3 regions of the Methyloversatilis sp. XJ19-13 genome follow, and region 1 is predicted to be linked to each of the others. Evidence: predicted binding sites of a transcription regulator. Region 1 holds the regulator's gene; each other region holds the start of a gene.

Region 1 (5,475 bases):
TTGGTATATTCATGAGCCTGCCGCCGTGTAGGACGGCTCCCTACAAAAAGTCCTAAAGTTTTGTAGCGGTGCCGTCGTAATACGAGTCGAACGTCTTATGAAAGGGTTCATCGTGAAAATCGACGGAACTGGAAAACCGCTTGCACCGACGGCAACTTCGGCTACCAAGAGCAGTTCGGCGAACAATTCGACGACTGCAACTTCATCTGCCGCCGCACCCGGCGCGCAGGTCGACATTTCGGGCACGTCCTCGCGACTGCGAGAACTTGAAGCGTCTGTCGCCAATGTACCGGTGGTCGACAGCGCACGCGTCGACGAGATCAAGCAGGCCATCGCAGATGGCCGCTTCAAGGTCAATGCGGACCGCGTGGCCGACAGCCTGATCGAAAGTGTGCGTCAGATGTTGAACACACGCCCGGCAGCCTGATGGCCGCAACCGAGCCGGCTGCTCAGACCGCAGCCAGGTTGGCCGCACTGATGACCGAGGAAGCGGTGACCTTGCGCACCGCCCTTGGCCATTTGCACGCCGAACGCCGCGCACTCGAAGCGGGCGAAGTCGATACGCTCGCCGTGCTTGCCGCCCGCAAATCCGAAGCGTATGGACGCTTGGCGCAACTGGGTGACGCACGGACTGCGCTGCTGGCCCGCGCCGGCAGCAAGCCGGGGTGTGACGACATCGAAGCGCTGTTCCAGAGCGCTCCCGACTGGGCTGCGTGCAGGCAGCCCTTCACGGAACTTGTTGCGCTTGCCCGGGAAGCCCACGACCTGAATCAGGCCAACGGCGTGCTCATCCGCGCGCAGATGAAGTCCAGCCAGCAGGCGCTTGCGGTGCTGATGTCGGCATCGGAACAGGCATCGACTTATGGGCCGGACGGCCAGTCGATGGCGCGCAGCACCAGCCGTTCGCTCGGTAGCGCCTGATTTTCTCGCGTAACAGACTGCGCCCGCGGCGATGGCCTGCGGGCTTTGGCGTTTCCGTTCCGGCTAGAGCTTCGGGAAACTCGATCCCAGGCTGCCTTCCGGTACATCGGCCGGCCCCGAAGGCGTCTGACCCGGCGCGGTGACGCGATCAGTAGAGTAGGTTTCGATGCGGATCGACACCCGGCGGTTCTTCGCCCGCCCTTCTTCGGTCGCGTTGTCGGCCAATGGCCGCTGGTCGGCCAGACCGGCTGCGGTCAGCCGGGTCGACAGGATGCCCTCGTCGGCGAATACCCGCGTCACGGCGCCCGCACGAACCGCCGACAGTTCCCAGTTGGAACCCAGCCTGCCGCCGGCCGGGACATTGTCGGTGTGCCCTTCGATCACCAGCGGGAAATCGGTGTAGAGCAGAACGCGCGCGATCGCGCCGATGATGTCCTGCGCAGCCGGCTCGAGCACGCTTTCGCCCGGGCCGAACAGGAACTTCGCGTCGAGATCCACCGTAATGCCCAATGCGCCCTGGGTGACGCTGGCCAGCCCTTCACGGGTCAGTGCAGACAACGCCTGCTGGATGTCCTTCGCCGCCTTGTCCGCCCGCTCGCGCCGCTCCTGCGCTTTCTGCGCCGCGCGATGGGCACGCAGTTCATCGATCTCGACCTGCATGCGGGCACTCTGGTCGGTCGCCGGCAATTCGATCAGCCGCACGCCCTCGCGCGCCGCGAAGGCGCTGTTCAGCGACTGACTCAGCGTGCGGTATTTGCCGTCATTGACCTGCGAAATTGCGTACATCACGACGAAGAACGCAAACAGCAGGGTCACCAGATCGGCATACGAAATGAGCCAGCGGTCGTGGTTCTCGTCCGAATCCGGCACATAGCGACGCTTGCGCACAGTCCGCCGGCCCACTCAACCGGGTACCGGCGCAATGTAGCCGAGCAATCGGCTTTCGATGATGCGCGGGTTGTCGCCGTTGGCGATGCCGGCCAGACCGTCGACGAACATTTCGCGCAGGCTGATCAGCTGGGTGACATGCATCTGCAGCTTGCGCCCGATCGGCAGGAAGATCAGGTTCGCACTCCCCACACCGTAGATCGTCGCCACGAAGGCGGTGGCGATACCGGCGCCGAGCCGCGCAGGATCTCCCAGGTTCTCCATCACGTGAATCAGGCCCAGCACCGCGCCCAGAATGCCTATCGTCGGTGCGTAGCCAGCAGCGGCGTCCCATACGCGGGCAGCCTGGCGCAGCGTGGTTTCGTAGGTCGTGATCTCGACCTCCATGACCTCGCGCAGGCGTTCCGAATCGGCGCCATCGACCAGCAACTGCACGCCCTTGCGGAAAAACGGATCAGGTTCGCTGCCGATGTGCTTTTCCAGCACCAGGATGCCTTCGCGTCGCGAAAGCGTGGCCCAGCCGACCAGTTTGCGGATCATGTCGTCGGGTACCGCTGCCGGTGCAGAAAACGCCCAGCCGCCCATGCGCATGCCACGCATGAAAATGGGAAAGCGGGTCTGCAGCATGGTCGCGCCCAGCGTTCCCCCGAGAACGATGACCAGCGCGGCCGGCTGGAACAGCGATGACAGGCTGCCCCCTTCGAGCACCTGGCCCGCCATGATGGCGGCGATGCCCAGAGCCAGACCGACGATGCTGAGACGATCGACACGCATGGGATATCGGGCCGGCGCGCTCAGGTACGCGCCGAGATGCGGCTGCGCAGGCGCGCGATGGCCTGACTGTGCAACTGGCAAACTCGCGATTCCGAAACTCCGAGGATTTCTCCGATCTCGCGCAGGTTCAGGTCTTCTTCGTAGTACAGGCCCATGACGGTCTTTTCGCGATCCGGCAGGTCGCCGATGGCGCGCACCAGAACATCGCGCATGTTCTTGTCGAGCAGCCGGGCGAGCGGATCGAGATCTTCGGTGCCGACGCTGTGACGATCCAGATAATCGTCGTCGTCACCGTTGGTGAAATCTTCGAAGTAGACGAGCTGGTAGCCACGCGCTTCCTGCAGCATCTTCTGGTACTCGCCCAGCGGCATGCCGAGCGATTCGGCCAGTTCGCCTTCGGTCGGCTGACGGCCCTTGGCCTGCTCCAGCGTGGTGATGGCGGTTTCGATGCGGCGCATGTCGCGCCGCAGGCTGCGCGGCAGCCAGTCGTTCTCGCGCAGGCCGTCGAGCATGGCACCGCGGATGCGCTGTACGGCATACGTTTCGAACTGCGCGCCCAGCCCTTCTTCATAGCGGTTCATCGCATCAAGCAGCCCGAGCATGCCGTTCTGGATGATGTCTTCGACCTGCACGCTGGCCGGCAACTTGGCCATCAGGTGGTAGGCGATGCGCTTGACCAGCGGCGCATAGTGCTTGGCGAGCTGGTCGCGGTCCAGTGTTCCGGATGCGGTATACATAGGTTGTCCTCTGCTTCGGCCGGCTGCGCGATCAGGCTACGCGTGCCGAAAGCCCATCTGGCAGTCCGGCCGGATCGCCTGACTGGGTGTCGTTGTGCGGCATCAACATACCGGGTTTTTCCGTCTCGCGGGTCACGAAGAGCTTTTCGGCAAGATCGCGTCCGATCTTGAGGGCATCGTCACCCGCCACCACAAAATTCGGCCGTTGATAGCCGGCTGGCAGGCAACCCAGCCAGTGCAGCGCGCTGCCGAGGTGTTCGCTCACCACGCCATTCAGGCTGGCGAACGCCTGGCGGGCGTCCGACACCGAGCGCGCGCGGCTGACACCGACATGAACCGGGCGCACCGCCCCGGCCGACAGCGGCGCATTGCCGGTCAGATGACGTTTGATCAGCGCGTACGCAGCGGTGACGCTGACACCGGAGGCTGCCGTCACCACCGCCAGACGATCGGCGCGACGGGCCAGCGCCGACAGTTGCGATTCTTCGAGCGCGCAGTCGATGATCAGCAACTCGGTTTCGCGCGTCAGCTCGATCAGTGCTTCATCCAGCGCCTCGAGTTGCAGGCGGTTCAGCTGCCGCGAGTTCTGCGCAAGACGTGCCGCGGGCACCACCGATACGCCGTGCTGCGACAGCAGCGGTACCGACGCCAGCGGGCAATCGCGGTTGATCGCCTGCAACAGGTCGAGTCGGGAAGTCAGCCCCAGCCGCGCAGTCGCCGAACCCACTCCCTGATGTTCGTCGATGACGGTGACGCGCAGGCCGCTGCGTGCGGCTTCGATGGCGGCGCCAAGCGCCACCGAGGTTGCACCGACGCCCGCCATGGCGCCTACCACGCTGATACGCTGGGTCGGGTAGCGGCGGAACATGGCGCGCAGACCAGCGGCCTGGTCCTTCATCGGATCAGCCACGGCTCACCTCGCTGCGTGCGGCGCGACGCGACGATGCCATGACCAGTCCGGCGTCCTGCGCCGAAAGGTGCTGCGGCGAATCCTCACCGGCCGCGCGCAGTGCGCGATGAAGCAGATAGGCGCGATTGGGCAGGTGCAGGTCTTCCGGCACGCGCTGGCCGTTGGCGACATAGAAGAGCGGCAGCTGGTGGCGCATCAGCACGTCGAGCACCGGCCCGAGCGTGACCGACTCATCGACCTTGCTGATGATGGCGCCCGCCAGGTCTGCCCCGCCATTCGGCGCCGAATAGGCGCGCACCACGTCGTCGAGCGCATCCGCTCGGGCCACCGCGTTGAGCAGCAGCAAGCGGCGTACGTCACCGCTGGATGACAGCATGGCAATCTGTTCGGTCACCGCCTGGTCGCGCTGGCTCATGCCGACGGTGTCGATCAGCACCATGTGCTTGTCGCGCAGTTCGACCAGCATGCGGCGCAGGTCGGACGCATCGCGCACCGCATGTACCGGCACACCAAGGATGCGGCCGTAGATGCGGAGCTGTTCGTGCGCGCCGATCCGGTAGCCGTCGGTGGTCAGCAGCGCCACCTTGTCGGCACCGTGCCGCACCACGCAACGCGCGGCCAGCTTGGCGGTGGTCGTGGTTTTGCCGACACCGGTCGGGCCGACCAGTGCATACACACCGCCGCGGTCGATGATGTCGGCGTCGGAATTGAGCGTGATCAGATCGCGACCGATCAGTGTACGCAGCTCGTTGCGCGCGGCGGCCAGAGAGTCGGAGGCGCCCAGCTGGTCGAGCAGGCGGTAGGTGGTGGTCGCGCTAAAGCCGGACTCCAGCATTTCGCCGGCGAGCGTCGCGTTCAGCGGCGAGGTCCGCGACATTTCTCCCCAGGCGAAGCCAGCCAGCTGCTGCTCGAGCATGCGGCGGATGCTGCCCAGTTCGGCGCGCAGAGCGCCGTCGATTTCGGGCGCCCGATCCGCTGCCTGCACGGTGGCGCGTTGCGGCGCCGGAACGGCTTCGGCGGCCGGACGACGCTGCGCGACCTCGGCGTGGGCACCGAGCTGGCCCGGATCTGACGCCATAGCGTCGGGTCGCATCTGTTCCATGCGGGTGTTGGCGGCCGGAATGTCGCGGCCATAGGCCATGTCACGCAGCTCGCTCGGCGTGGCCGGACGGGGCTTGTACGGCTGCCAGGGCTTCGGTGCGCGCACCTCGGTGCTCGCGGCAGCCACCCGGGCCGCCCTTGGCG
Region 2 (5,475 bases), on a different contig from region 1:
GACGGCCGGCGCCACACGCGGCTCGCCGGCAGCCAGCGGTTCCATGATGGCGTAGTCGATGGAATCGGACGGGCAAGCCGCGAACGCGGCCTTGTCGATGCGGTAGAAGTCGTGGTCGGCGGCGCCCCGCTCGTAAGCCGTGCGGCTGGCGGCTTCGATGTCCGGCCGGAACCGCTTCAGCAGGGCCAGCGCCACGCTCGCCTTCATCATGAAGATACCGGCATTCCACAGATAGTCACCACTGGCCAGGTAGGCCTCGGCAGTCGCGGCATCGGGCTTTTCGACGAAGCGGTCCAGCGTGCGGGCCGGGCCGCCGGCCAGCTGCGCCCCGGTGCGGATGTAGCCGTAACCGGTTTCCGGCTTGTCCGGCGTGATGCCGAAAGTGACCACCGCCCCCGCTTCGGCCTGCGCCGCGCCCAGCGCCACCGCTTCGCGGAAGGCCCCGGTATTGCGGATCACATGATCGGACGGCATGACCAGCAGCACCGGGTCGGCCGCGCTGGCTGCGAGCGCAGCAAGCGCCAGCGCCGGCGCGGTATTCCGGCCGACCGGTTCGAGCAGCAACGACGCCGGCTGCACGTCGATCTGGCGCAGTTGTTCCGCGGTCAGGAAACGGTATTCCTCGTTGCACACGACGAGCGGTGCGGCAATCGTCACGCCGGGTGCGCCGGCACGCAGCGCCGTGTCCTGCAGCAGGGTGCGCTCGCCGTCCAGCGGCAGCAGTTGCTTCGGATAGCGTTCGCGTGACAACGGCCAGAGGCGGGTGCCGGAGCCGCCGCACAGGATGACGGGTTGCAGGGTCATGACGGGAACCAGATTGGAAATCGGAGTCACGAAGTCTACGTCATGCCCCGCGGCGCTTCGCGATAAATCCGTTACAGCGCAACGTGTTCGGCGGACGTATCCGATCGAAGACGGCGACCGTGACGCTGCGAACAACCGCGGCACGAGGCGCGAGCACGCGGCTGGGGGTGCCCTTCCGGCCCGTGCATTCGACGTCGACGCGGTCTCACCTGGAGGGTGAGGGCGCAAAGAACAGCGATCTCCATGATGAGCAAAGCTCGCCGCAATAACACCCGCGGCCAACCGACGTGTTCAGGTCAAATGATGAAATCCGTCGGCGACGCTGCGACGCGCACATCAACCGTCAGCGCCGGTCTGCGCCCCCTCATCCGTCCACAACTGACGAGAACTTGCTGACCGCCTGTACCACCTCTCGCGCGCCGTTGCTGATGCGTTCGATGGCCTGCCTGGCGCTGCCCGCAAGTTCGACGCCGCTTCCGGCCTTGAACAGGCTGGATTCCATGCTCTGAATGGCGCTGCGCGTACCATCCTGAATGCGTTGCACCGTGTCGCCGATCTCCTTGGTGGACAAGCTGGTGCGTTCGGCCAGCTTGCGCACTTCATCGGCCACGACTGCAAAACCGCGCCCCTGCTCGCCGGCTCGTGCCGCCTCGATCGCGGCATTGAGCGCCAGCAGATTCGTCTGGTCGGCGATCTCGCGTATGGTCTTGACGATGCTGGTGATCTGGTCCGATTGCTTGCCCAGTTCGCCCACCCGGTCCGAAGTGAGCTGAACGGTTTCGGCAATGGCACGCATTTCCGACGATGCCCGCTCGATGATGGCCGCACCTTCGGTCGCGATGGCTTCGGTTTCGCTGGACACCCGCCAGGCAACGCGCGCGCTGTCCTGCTCAGCCAGTTGCTGCACCTTCTTTTCAGTGATGTCGGCAGCGAACTTCACCACCTTGTAAAGCTTGCCCGCCGGGTCGAACACCGGGTTGTAGCTCGCTTCCAGCCAGATCACCGTGCCGTCGCGCGCAACGCGCCTGAAATCGCCGGAAACGAACTCTCCTGAGGCGAGGCGCTGCCAGAAGGCCGCGTACTCCGGCGATGCGGTCAGTTCAGACTCGCAGAACATCCGGTGATGACGGCCGACGATGTCTTCCTTTGCGTAGCCCACCGTCTTGAGGAAATTGGGGTTCGCGTCGAGTATGGTGCCGTCCGGGTTGAAGGAAATGACTGCCATCGAACGGTTGATCGCAGCCAGCAGCGCATTCGATTCACTCTCCGCGCGCACCTTGTCGGTGATTTCACTGGCCACTTTGACCACCTTCACCACCCGGCCGTCAGCACTTAGCACGGGGTTGTAACTGGCTTCCAGCCAGACTTCGCGTCCGTCGCGTGCAAGCCGCGGAAAGCGGCCGGACACGAAGTCGCCACGCGCCAGGCGTGCCCACATGTCACCGTAGGCGGCCGAAGACGCGAAGGATGGCTGACAGAAGCTGCGGTGGTGCATACCCGCAAGCTCCGCCGCGCTGTAGCCCATCGCACGGGCGAAGTTGGCATTGGCCGTGATGACCTTACCGTCGGGTTCAAATTCGATGATGGCCATGGAGCGATCAATTGCATCGATCAGTGCCTTCGTGGCAGCCGCCCGCGTCTCGCACTCGCCGAGAGCCGCTTCAAGTTGTTTGCTCTTTTTTCCAAACATGTTCTTGTCTCCTTTTTCTCCACCGCACTGAACGCAAGGCGTTGTCCGGGCCTGCCGGACATAACCGACGCAATATGCCGCTTTGAGGCGAATAACGGGTCCGTGAGATACAACTTTAGTAAACTTTGTGGCACCCGGCAGGATCGCTCAGGCGACGTCGCTTCCCGGATCGAGATCGGCGGGCACAGGCAGGTCGTCGGGCGGACGGGGCTTCTCGACGCCCTTGGCGAAGGCGTCGTTCAGTTGGTAGACGTAAGCGAGCACTTCGGCGACCGCGCGGAACAGCCGCGCCGGCACCTCCTGCTCCAGATCCACGTGCTTGTGCAAGGCACGCGCCAGCGGCGGCGCCTCGACCAGCGGCACGCCGGCTTCGGCGGCCAGCGTGCGGATGCGCAGCGCCACTTCGCCGGCGCCCTTGGCCACCACCCGCGGTGCGCCACCCTTGGCCACGTCGTATTTCAGCGCCACCGAAAAGTGGGTCGGGTTGGTCACCACGACGTCGGCCTTGGGTACATTGGCCATCATGCGGCTGCGCGCCATTTCGCGCTGTTGCTGGCGGATGCGGCCCTTCACCTGCGGGTCGCCCTCCTGCTCCTTGAACTCCTGCCGCGCCTCTTCCTTCGTCATCTTGAGCTCGGACTGGAAATGCCAGAGCTGGAACGGCACGTCGATGGCAACGATCAGCGCCATGCCGGCCACCAGAATCACCGTAGCGGTCATGATCAGGTCGCCGGTCGCCGCCAGCGCCACGTCGACCGGCGCACTGAACATGGCGAACAGCATGTCCTGGTCACGCAGCACGACCCAGGCCGCGACGCTGCCCACCAGCGTGGCCTTGCCGACGCCCTTGCCCAGCTCGACCAGCGCGGTTTTCGACACCATGCGCTTGAGGCCGGCCAGCGGATTGAGCTTGGAGAACTTCGGGCCGAGCGCCTTGGGCGCAAACACCACGCCGCCCATCAGGAAGGGGGCGGCCAGCGCGGCGACCATCAGCGCGAGCATCAGCGGCGCCAGCACGATCAGCCCGTCGATGATGCGGTCGATCAGGATGGCGAACATCGCAGACGGATCGAAGATGGCGCGCCGGTCGACCGTGAGCCCGTCACGCAGCAGTTGCGCGCTGCGCGGCCACATCCAGCCCGCCAGCCCGTAAAGCCCGGCCACACCGGTCATGGTGACGAGAAAGGTCGCCAACTCGCGCGAACTCGGTACCTGCCCCTCTTCCCGCGCCTTCTCCAGCTTGCGCTGTGACGCAGGTTCGGTTTTTTCGAGATCGCTTTCTTCTGCCACGTTCGCAGATCAGCCGTGAGATGAACAGGAAGCCGATTCTGCAATCGCCGCGCACCGGGCAATCGGCGGAAAAGACGGGAAAAAGCACGCCGAAGCGCGCCCGCGTTTGTCCGCCCGCCGACGCGGCGCGCCGTTCCGCATCAGGGAGGCGATCGCTCGCCGGTCTGCAGCCGCCACAGCGACGCATAGATGCCGCCCTGCCCAACCAGCGCGTCGTGGTCGCCGGATTCGACGATGCGGCCGCCGTCGATGACGTGAATGATGTCGGCCTGACGCACGGTGGACAGCCGGTGCGCGACGATCAGCGTGGTGCGGCCGACAACCAGGCGGTCGAGCGAGCGCTGGATGGCGGCTTCGGTTTCGTTGTCCACCGCCGACGTCGCCTCGTCGAGCAGCAGGATGGGCGGGTCTTTCAGAATGGCGCGCGCCAGGGCCAGGCGCTGCCGCTGGCCGCCGGACAGCTTCATGCCGCGCTCGCCGACCTCGGTGTCGTAGCCCTGCGGCAGCGCGCAGATGAAGTCGTGCGCCTCGGCCAACTGCGCCGCCCGCACGATGTCGTCTCGCGGCACGTCGGCCATGCCGTAGGCGATGTTGTCGGCGACCGACGCGTCGGCGAGGAAGGTGTCCTGCGCGACATAGCCGATGGCGCGCCGCACGTCCTGCAGGCGCAGCGCCGAAATCGGCTGGCCGTCGAGCAGCACCCGGCCCTGCTGCGGTTCGTAGAAGCGCAGCAGCAGCTTGATCAGCGTGCTCTTGCCGCCGCCGGTGCTGCCGACGAAGGCCACCGTCTGGCCGGCCGCAATGCGCAGGTCGATGCCATCGAGCGCCGGCCGTGCGCTGCCATCGTAGGCGAAGCTCACCTGCTCGAACGCCAGTTCGCCGCGTACCGCCTCGCGCGGCAGCGCATTTCCTTCGTAGCCGATGCTCACTGGCGTGTCGATCAGGTCCATCACGCGCTGGATGGACGACATCGAGCGCTGGTAGAGATCGGTCAGTTCGGCCAGCCCGGTCAGCGGCCACAGCAGGCGCTGCGTCAGGTAGACCAGCACCGAATAGCTGCCGACGCCGATGTCGCCCTCGAGCGCCAGGAAGCCGCCGTACAGCAGCGTCACCGTGAAGCCGGCAAGGATGGCCATGCGGATGACCGGCGTGATGGCCGCCGACAGCCGGATCGCCTCGCCGTTGCGACGGCGGTAGTCATTCGAGCCATCGCGGATGTGCCCGGCTTCGAACTCTTCGGCCGCATAGGCCTTGACGGTGGCGATGCCCTGCAGGTTGTTGTTCAGCCGCGTGGCCAGCGCACCGGCCGATTCGCGCACCGCCGTGTAGCGCCGCGCCAGCCGGCGCTGGAACCAGAAGGCGCCATACAGGATGAGCGGTACCGGAATCAGCGCGAGAAAGGCCAGTTCGTGCGTCAGCACGAAAAACACGCCGCCGACCATCAGCGAGCCGACGAACACCTGGATCAGCTCGTTCGCGCCGCCATTGAGGAAGCGCTCCATCTGGTTGATGTCCTCGTTCAGGATGGACAGCAGGTTGCCGCTGCGATTGCGCTCGAAGTAGGCCATGTCCAGCTGCTGCACATGGCGGTAGGCCTCCATCCGCAGATCGTGCTGCAGATTCTGTGCAAGCGAGCGCCAGCGCACGTCGTACAGGTACTGGAAGGCCGATTCACCGACCCAGATCAGCAC
Region 3 (5,475 bases), on a different contig from region 1:
GCACCGGCAAAGTCGGTGAGCGAGATGTCTGCGCCGTTTTCCGACTTCAACGTGACCGAACCGCCGCTGACCGTGGCGGTAATGCCGGTGGTGGCCGCGTAGTTGTTGATTGCGGTCGAGAGCGAACTCAGATCGGAGGTATTGCCGATGGTGGCCGACACGGCGACACCGGTCGTGTTTTCGCCGAACAGCGTGAAGGTGTAGGTGCCGGTGGCGGTCAGGCCGCTCAGCGTGGCTTCGGTCGCCGCCGTTGCGCTCACGCCGGTGGTGGCGCTCTGCGCATTGACGGACGCAGCGACAGCCTTGGCCGTATCGGCGAGATTCACGGCAACCGCTGCGGTGCCGAGCGAACCGGTCACGGTCAGATCTTCGGCCGCGACGACGGTGTTGGCGACACGGGCGCCGGCACCGGCTGCGAGGGCGGCTGCATTGTTCAGCGTGCCGTTGGCGCTGACGGTATTGGCACCGATATTGGTGGCCTTGGTGTTGCTGAGGCTGATGCCGATCGACTGGTTGGCGTTTGCGCCGACCTGGAAATACTGGCCGGAGAACGAGCCATCGAGCAGGTTCTTGCCGTTGAACTGGGTCGTCGAAGCGACGCGGTTGATTTCCTGCTGCAACTGCGAGACTTCCTGCTGCAGGGCCTGACGGTCGCTGGCGCTGTTCGAATCATTGGCGGCCTGAACCGACAATTCACGCATGCGCTGCAGACCTTCGGTGATCGAGCCCATCGCGCCTTCGGCCGTTTGCGTCAGCGAAATCGCGTCATTGGCGTTGCGCACAGCCTGGTTCAGACCGCGCACCTGGGAGGTCATGCGTTCCGAGATGGCGAGGCCGGCGGCGTCGTCCTTGGCGCTGTTGATGCGCAGGCCCGATGACAGGCGCTGCAGCGAAGTGGCGAGCGAGCTCTGCGAAGAGTTCAGGTTGCGCTGCGCGGTAAGCGACGGCACGTTGGTGTTGATGGTTTGCGGCATTTTATTTCTCCTGTCACGAAGTAGTGTGTAGTTACGGCGCTCCGGGCTGCATGGCCCGCTGTTGATGTCGCCGATGTTTCAAGTAACGGAGTTGCCGCTGCAAACTTTAGCGGGGCACCTTAATGAAAGCCTTTGTCGTCTTGGCTTCCAGGCGGCTGCCGATATGAAATGGCTTGCCCTTGCGGCATGTACGGGCGTTCATGCTCACGTGAGGTTGCCGCTGCAATCTCTTTTGCCTGCAAGGTCGGCCCGATTGGTGCTGCGGTCATCGTGCCGGACCTGCTCAGGACTGTTACGGAATGTCAGCGGAGCGGGCTGTGAGTGGCTGCTGACGGGCCGCTCAGTGGCCGCCGTGGTGCGTAACGGGCAGGGTTTACGTTGGGCATCGCCTGCGGCTCACCCCAACCTACGAGTGCTTCCCATGGCGGCGGTGCGGTCGGCAGTGCGTAGGTTGGGGTGAGCCGCAGGCGATGCCCAACAACCCAGCGTTGATCAAACCCCACGTCCGCATGAAAAGCACTCGTAGGTTGGGGTGAGCCGCAGGCGATGCCCAACAACCCGACGTCGATCAAACACCTCATCAATATGGAAGGCGCTGATTGCTGCGACGTCTGGCGATCGCTGACCGGGGGCGTGTGCAAACTGCGCACCGCATGATCACCCTGGAACCGATTGCGCTTGGCACATGGCTTCGCGCCGGGCGCGCATGCCTCCCGATCAGGAAGGGCCGCCAGCACCGGCAGCCCGGCGCAGATCACGATTGAATGTTGTCGGCAACGTGGAATGGACGACGGGCGAGGCGACTGCCGGCCCGGCTCACGCGGCGATCGGCTGTTCGGGTGCGATGACCACGCGATTCTTGCCGGTTGCCTTGGCCTGATACATGGCCACGTCGGCGCGCTCAATGGCCGACGTCTGCGGTTCTTCCTGGCCGACTACGGTGACGCCGGCGCTGAAGGTAATCAACAGCTTGTCGTTGTTGGCCAGGAAATAGCGTTTCGTAAGTTCGCGCTGCAGGCGCTGCAGCACGATGACCGAATCCTCGACCGAGGTTTCCGGCAACAATATGACGAATTCCTCGCCGCCGTAGCGCGACAGCGTGTCGTGCGGACGCAGGCAGTCGCGTACCGTGCCCACCAGGTGCAGCAGCGCCTCGTCGCCTGTGTTGTGACCGTAGGTATCGTTGAGACGCTTGAAGTTGTCGATGTCCAGAACGGCAAGGCACAACATCGAACCGCGCCGTGCGGCGCGCGACACTTCCTTGGCGTACGACTCTTCCAGCCCCTTGCGGTTGAGTGCGCCGGTCAGCGGGTCGTGGCGCATCTTTTCGCTGGTCTGTTCCAGTTCGATCTGCAGGCGCTGGATTTCGTTTTCTGCGGCACGCACGCGGTCACGCATGTTGTCGACCTCGGCACGCGACTTTTCGGTCGTGGCACGCATGGAATGCGTGGCGGCGATCACTTCGGCGATGACGTCCTGCAGCGAACCGATGTCGTCGGCGGCAGCGATCGTTTCCGCATAGCCTTCCATCTTTTCACCGAAGCCCGATGTGGCTTCGGTGAAGCTGCCGAGCTGCTCGACGAAACCCGCCAGCATCAGCTTGATCTGGTGCTTCGCGTCGTCGATGTTGCCGCGCAGCGAGCCCTGACGCTCGATCACTTCGCGCAGCCTGCGCTCCACTTCATCCAGTTCGCGCGCGGTCAGCGGGTGATCGCACAACGCACGCAGCGAATCGATCTGACCGCGCATCCAGCGGTCGTCCAGCACGAGTTCGCCGATATTCTTCAGCAGCAGGTCAAGCAGCGACAACAGACCGGCGCGGATTTCGGCCTGATCGTCGACCACCCAATTCAGGCGATAGACAAGGTTGCGCAACTTGGACGCCAGATCATCGACGCCGCTCATGTCGCGCACGTCGCGCAACGCCTGGCCCAGCATAAGGGCTTCATCGCGCACTTCGGGCGCCGAAATCAGCAGGCTGCCCACCACACTTTCGAGCGTGCTGGCGAACAGGTCGCGCAGCGCGGCATCACTGTTGTCCAGCGCAGAAACGATATTGTGGGCGCCATGGCCATGATGCTCGGCAGCGGATGCCTCACTGCTCTCGCACGATTCCCAGTTGTCGGCAAGCTTGCTCAGGCGCGCGTAGAGGGCGTCGAGTTCGCCGCTGGACGAATCGAGCACCTGCTGGATGGCCACCTGCTTCTGTGCGTAGGTGATCGAGTCGTGATTGCGTTCGAATTGCTTGAACAGGTCCTTGAGCAGCGCCGTCCATTTGCGCTGAGGCGCCGCCTGGGCGCGCAGCAGGCCGACCAGCGATCCGCTGATCGCCGACCAGCTGCGGCTGACGACAGCGCTTTCGAGCCGTTCGACGAATTCGATCTGCGATTGATTGAGGCGGGGCAGGGTGCTGCAGACCAGCTTCAGCGCGCGTTCCGGGAACAGGTCGTCGGCCTTGGTGCCGGCAATTTCGTGATAGAGCGACCGGTAATTCTCCGGTGTGGGCTGAAGCTGACGCATGGCGAGACGTCGCAAGGCTTCACGGGCGATTTCGAGCGGCTGCATGGCGTCAGACATTTCAGTGGCAATTCACAGTCCGTAACGAATGCATACAACGGCACGCGGACGACGGGCTTTAGGGCGGAACCGCAAGTTATTCCACACTCCACAGCGAGAGGCAGGCGGACAGCCGACCTCAGTCGGTGAGCCCGTGCTTGAGGCCGTAGTGGGTCAGCTCTGCGTTGTTCTTCATGCGCATCTTTTCCAGCAGGCGTGCACGATAGACGCTGACCGTCTTGACGCTGAGGCTCAGTTCCTCGCCGATCTGCGTCAGCGTCTTGCCGGAGGAAATCATCACCAGCGTCTGGTACTCGCGGTCGGACAATTTCTCATGCGGCGGCCGCTCGTCGTCGTCTGTGATCGCATTGGCCAGTTCCATCGCCAGCGTGGGTGAAACGTACTTCTTGCCGCTGGCGACCTGACGGATCGCGGTGACCAGCTGTTCGGGTGCGCTCTGCTTGGTCAGATAGCCGGAGGCGCCGGCTTTCAGCGCGCGGATCGCGTACTGGTCCTCCGGGTGCATCGACAGTACCAGAACCGGCAGGCGCGGAAATTCCTTGCGCACCAGCTTCAGTGTGTCGATACCGTTGCGGTCAGGCATCGAAACATCCATCAGCACGAGGTCGAAGCTGCCGTCGCGGAGTTTGTGCATCGCTTCGACACCGTTCTGCGCCTCGCCGGTGACCAGCAGGTCAGGACTGTCGGACAGGATCTGGCGCAGCCCGGAGCGCACGATGGCGTGATCGTCTGCAATAAGTATACGGATGCTGCTCATCGGGAGAACTCCAGTACGGTGCGGCGGCAGGCCGGCACCCTCAGCAGCAGGCGGGTACCGCCATGTTCCCGGCTGCTCGCTTCAAAACGTCCGTTCAGGTGCACCACGCGCTCGCGGATGCCGCGCAGGCCGAATGATTTGGGCTTGTTCAGGTCTTCCGGCGCGAGGCCGCGGCCATCGTCGCCCACTTCGAGCACGATGTCGTCGTCTTCCTGGGTCAGACGCACTTCCACAGTGTGCGCGCCGGCGTGCTTGGATACATTGGTAAGTGCTTCCTGGAACACACGGAACAGCGCGATGGCGGTTTCCTCGTCCGGGTCGATGTCGTGATCAATGCACAGCAACTCGCACTTCAGGCCGGTACGGGCGGCAAAGTCTTCCGCATGGCTCTCGACCGCAGGCGCCAGGCCGAATTCCTTCAGGATGCCCGGTCGCAGTTCGCGTGCGATGCGCCCGACCGTGGTGATCGCGTCATCCACCAATTTGCCCATGCTGACCGAGCGCGCCTTGATCGCGTCCGGATTGGGCGCGGTCTTGTTCGCCAGCAGCGACACTTCGAATTTCAGCGCCACCAGCAGGCCGCCCAGCTCATCGTGGATGTCGCGCGCAATGCGTTCGCGTTCCTCTTCCTTGGCGATCTGCAGGTGCGATGACAGCTCGGCCAGCTGGCCGCGCGACTGGCGCAGCTCGCGTTCGGTCAGCTTGCTCTGCGTGATGTTGGAAACGATGCCTTCCCAGATCAGCACGCCGGACGCGAGCACGCGCGGCGACGAGCGCAGGTTCACCCACTTGATGTCCTCATCGGGCAGGCGGATGCGGCCGTCCCAATTCACCGTCGCATGGGTATGTGCCGACAGATGCATCGCGCGGTCGAGCTCCGGCATGTCGTCCGGCAGGATCATGTCGAGAAAACGACGCGGCGCAGCCACCAGCTCACTGGCCTTGAAACCGAGCAGCGCGAGGCAGCCTTCGCTGACGAACAGGAAGCGCCAGCCACCGTCGTCGTGTCGCAGCAGCTGGAACACCATGCCGGGAATGTTGGCCGCCAGTGCGCGAAAGCGCGCCTCGCTATCGCGTACGGCATCCAGCGCGCTGTGCCGCTCGGCCCGGTTGCGCGCCTCGCGCATTTCGCGCTCGACCGCCGGAATCAGCCGGTCGAGCTTGCCC

The links. Region 1 encodes FliA, which starts transcription of late flagellar genes. Its sites were predicted from a motif close to CTAAAGTTNNCNNAAANNNTGCCGATANNA; they were not measured.
Region 2: the regulator FliA is predicted to act here: its motif matches at 2,584-2,613, upstream of NMQ14_RS19670 (PAS domain-containing methyl-accepting chemotaxis protein).
Region 3: the regulator FliA is predicted to act here: its motif matches at 1,055-1,084, upstream of NMQ14_RS19705 (flagellin).

Annotation. Positions count from the first base shown of each region.
Region 1 covers NZ_JANINH010000014.1:16,340-21,814, reverse strand. The annotation lists gene flgM (flagellar biosynthesis anti-sigma factor FlgM) at 113-427, shown strand; gene NMQ14_RS15790 (flagella synthesis protein FlgN) at 427-921, shown strand; gene NMQ14_RS15785 (flagellar motor protein MotB) at 985-1,824, opposite strand; gene NMQ14_RS15780 (flagellar motor protein) at 1,825-2,583, opposite strand; gene NMQ14_RS15775 (RNA polymerase sigma factor FliA) at 2,604-3,320, opposite strand; gene NMQ14_RS15770 (hypothetical protein) at 3,352-4,230, opposite strand; gene flhF (flagellar biosynthesis protein FlhF) at 4,223-5,475, opposite strand, start outside.
Region 2 covers NZ_JANINH010000001.1:338,921-344,395, reverse strand. The annotation lists gene NMQ14_RS01700 (mannose-1-phosphate guanylyltransferase/mannose-6-phosphate isomerase) at 1-804, opposite strand, end outside; gene NMQ14_RS19670 (PAS domain-containing methyl-accepting chemotaxis protein) at 1,169-2,494, opposite strand; gene flhB (flagellar biosynthesis protein FlhB) at 2,642-3,784, opposite strand; gene NMQ14_RS01680 (ABC transporter ATP-binding protein) at 3,925-5,475, opposite strand, start outside.
Region 3 covers NZ_JANINH010000004.1:101,449-106,923, forward strand. The annotation lists gene NMQ14_RS19705 (flagellin) at 1-974, opposite strand, end outside; gene NMQ14_RS06965 (diguanylate cyclase) at 1,791-3,551, opposite strand; gene NMQ14_RS06970 (response regulator transcription factor) at 3,670-4,308, opposite strand; gene NMQ14_RS06975 (ATP-binding protein) at 4,305-5,475, opposite strand, start outside.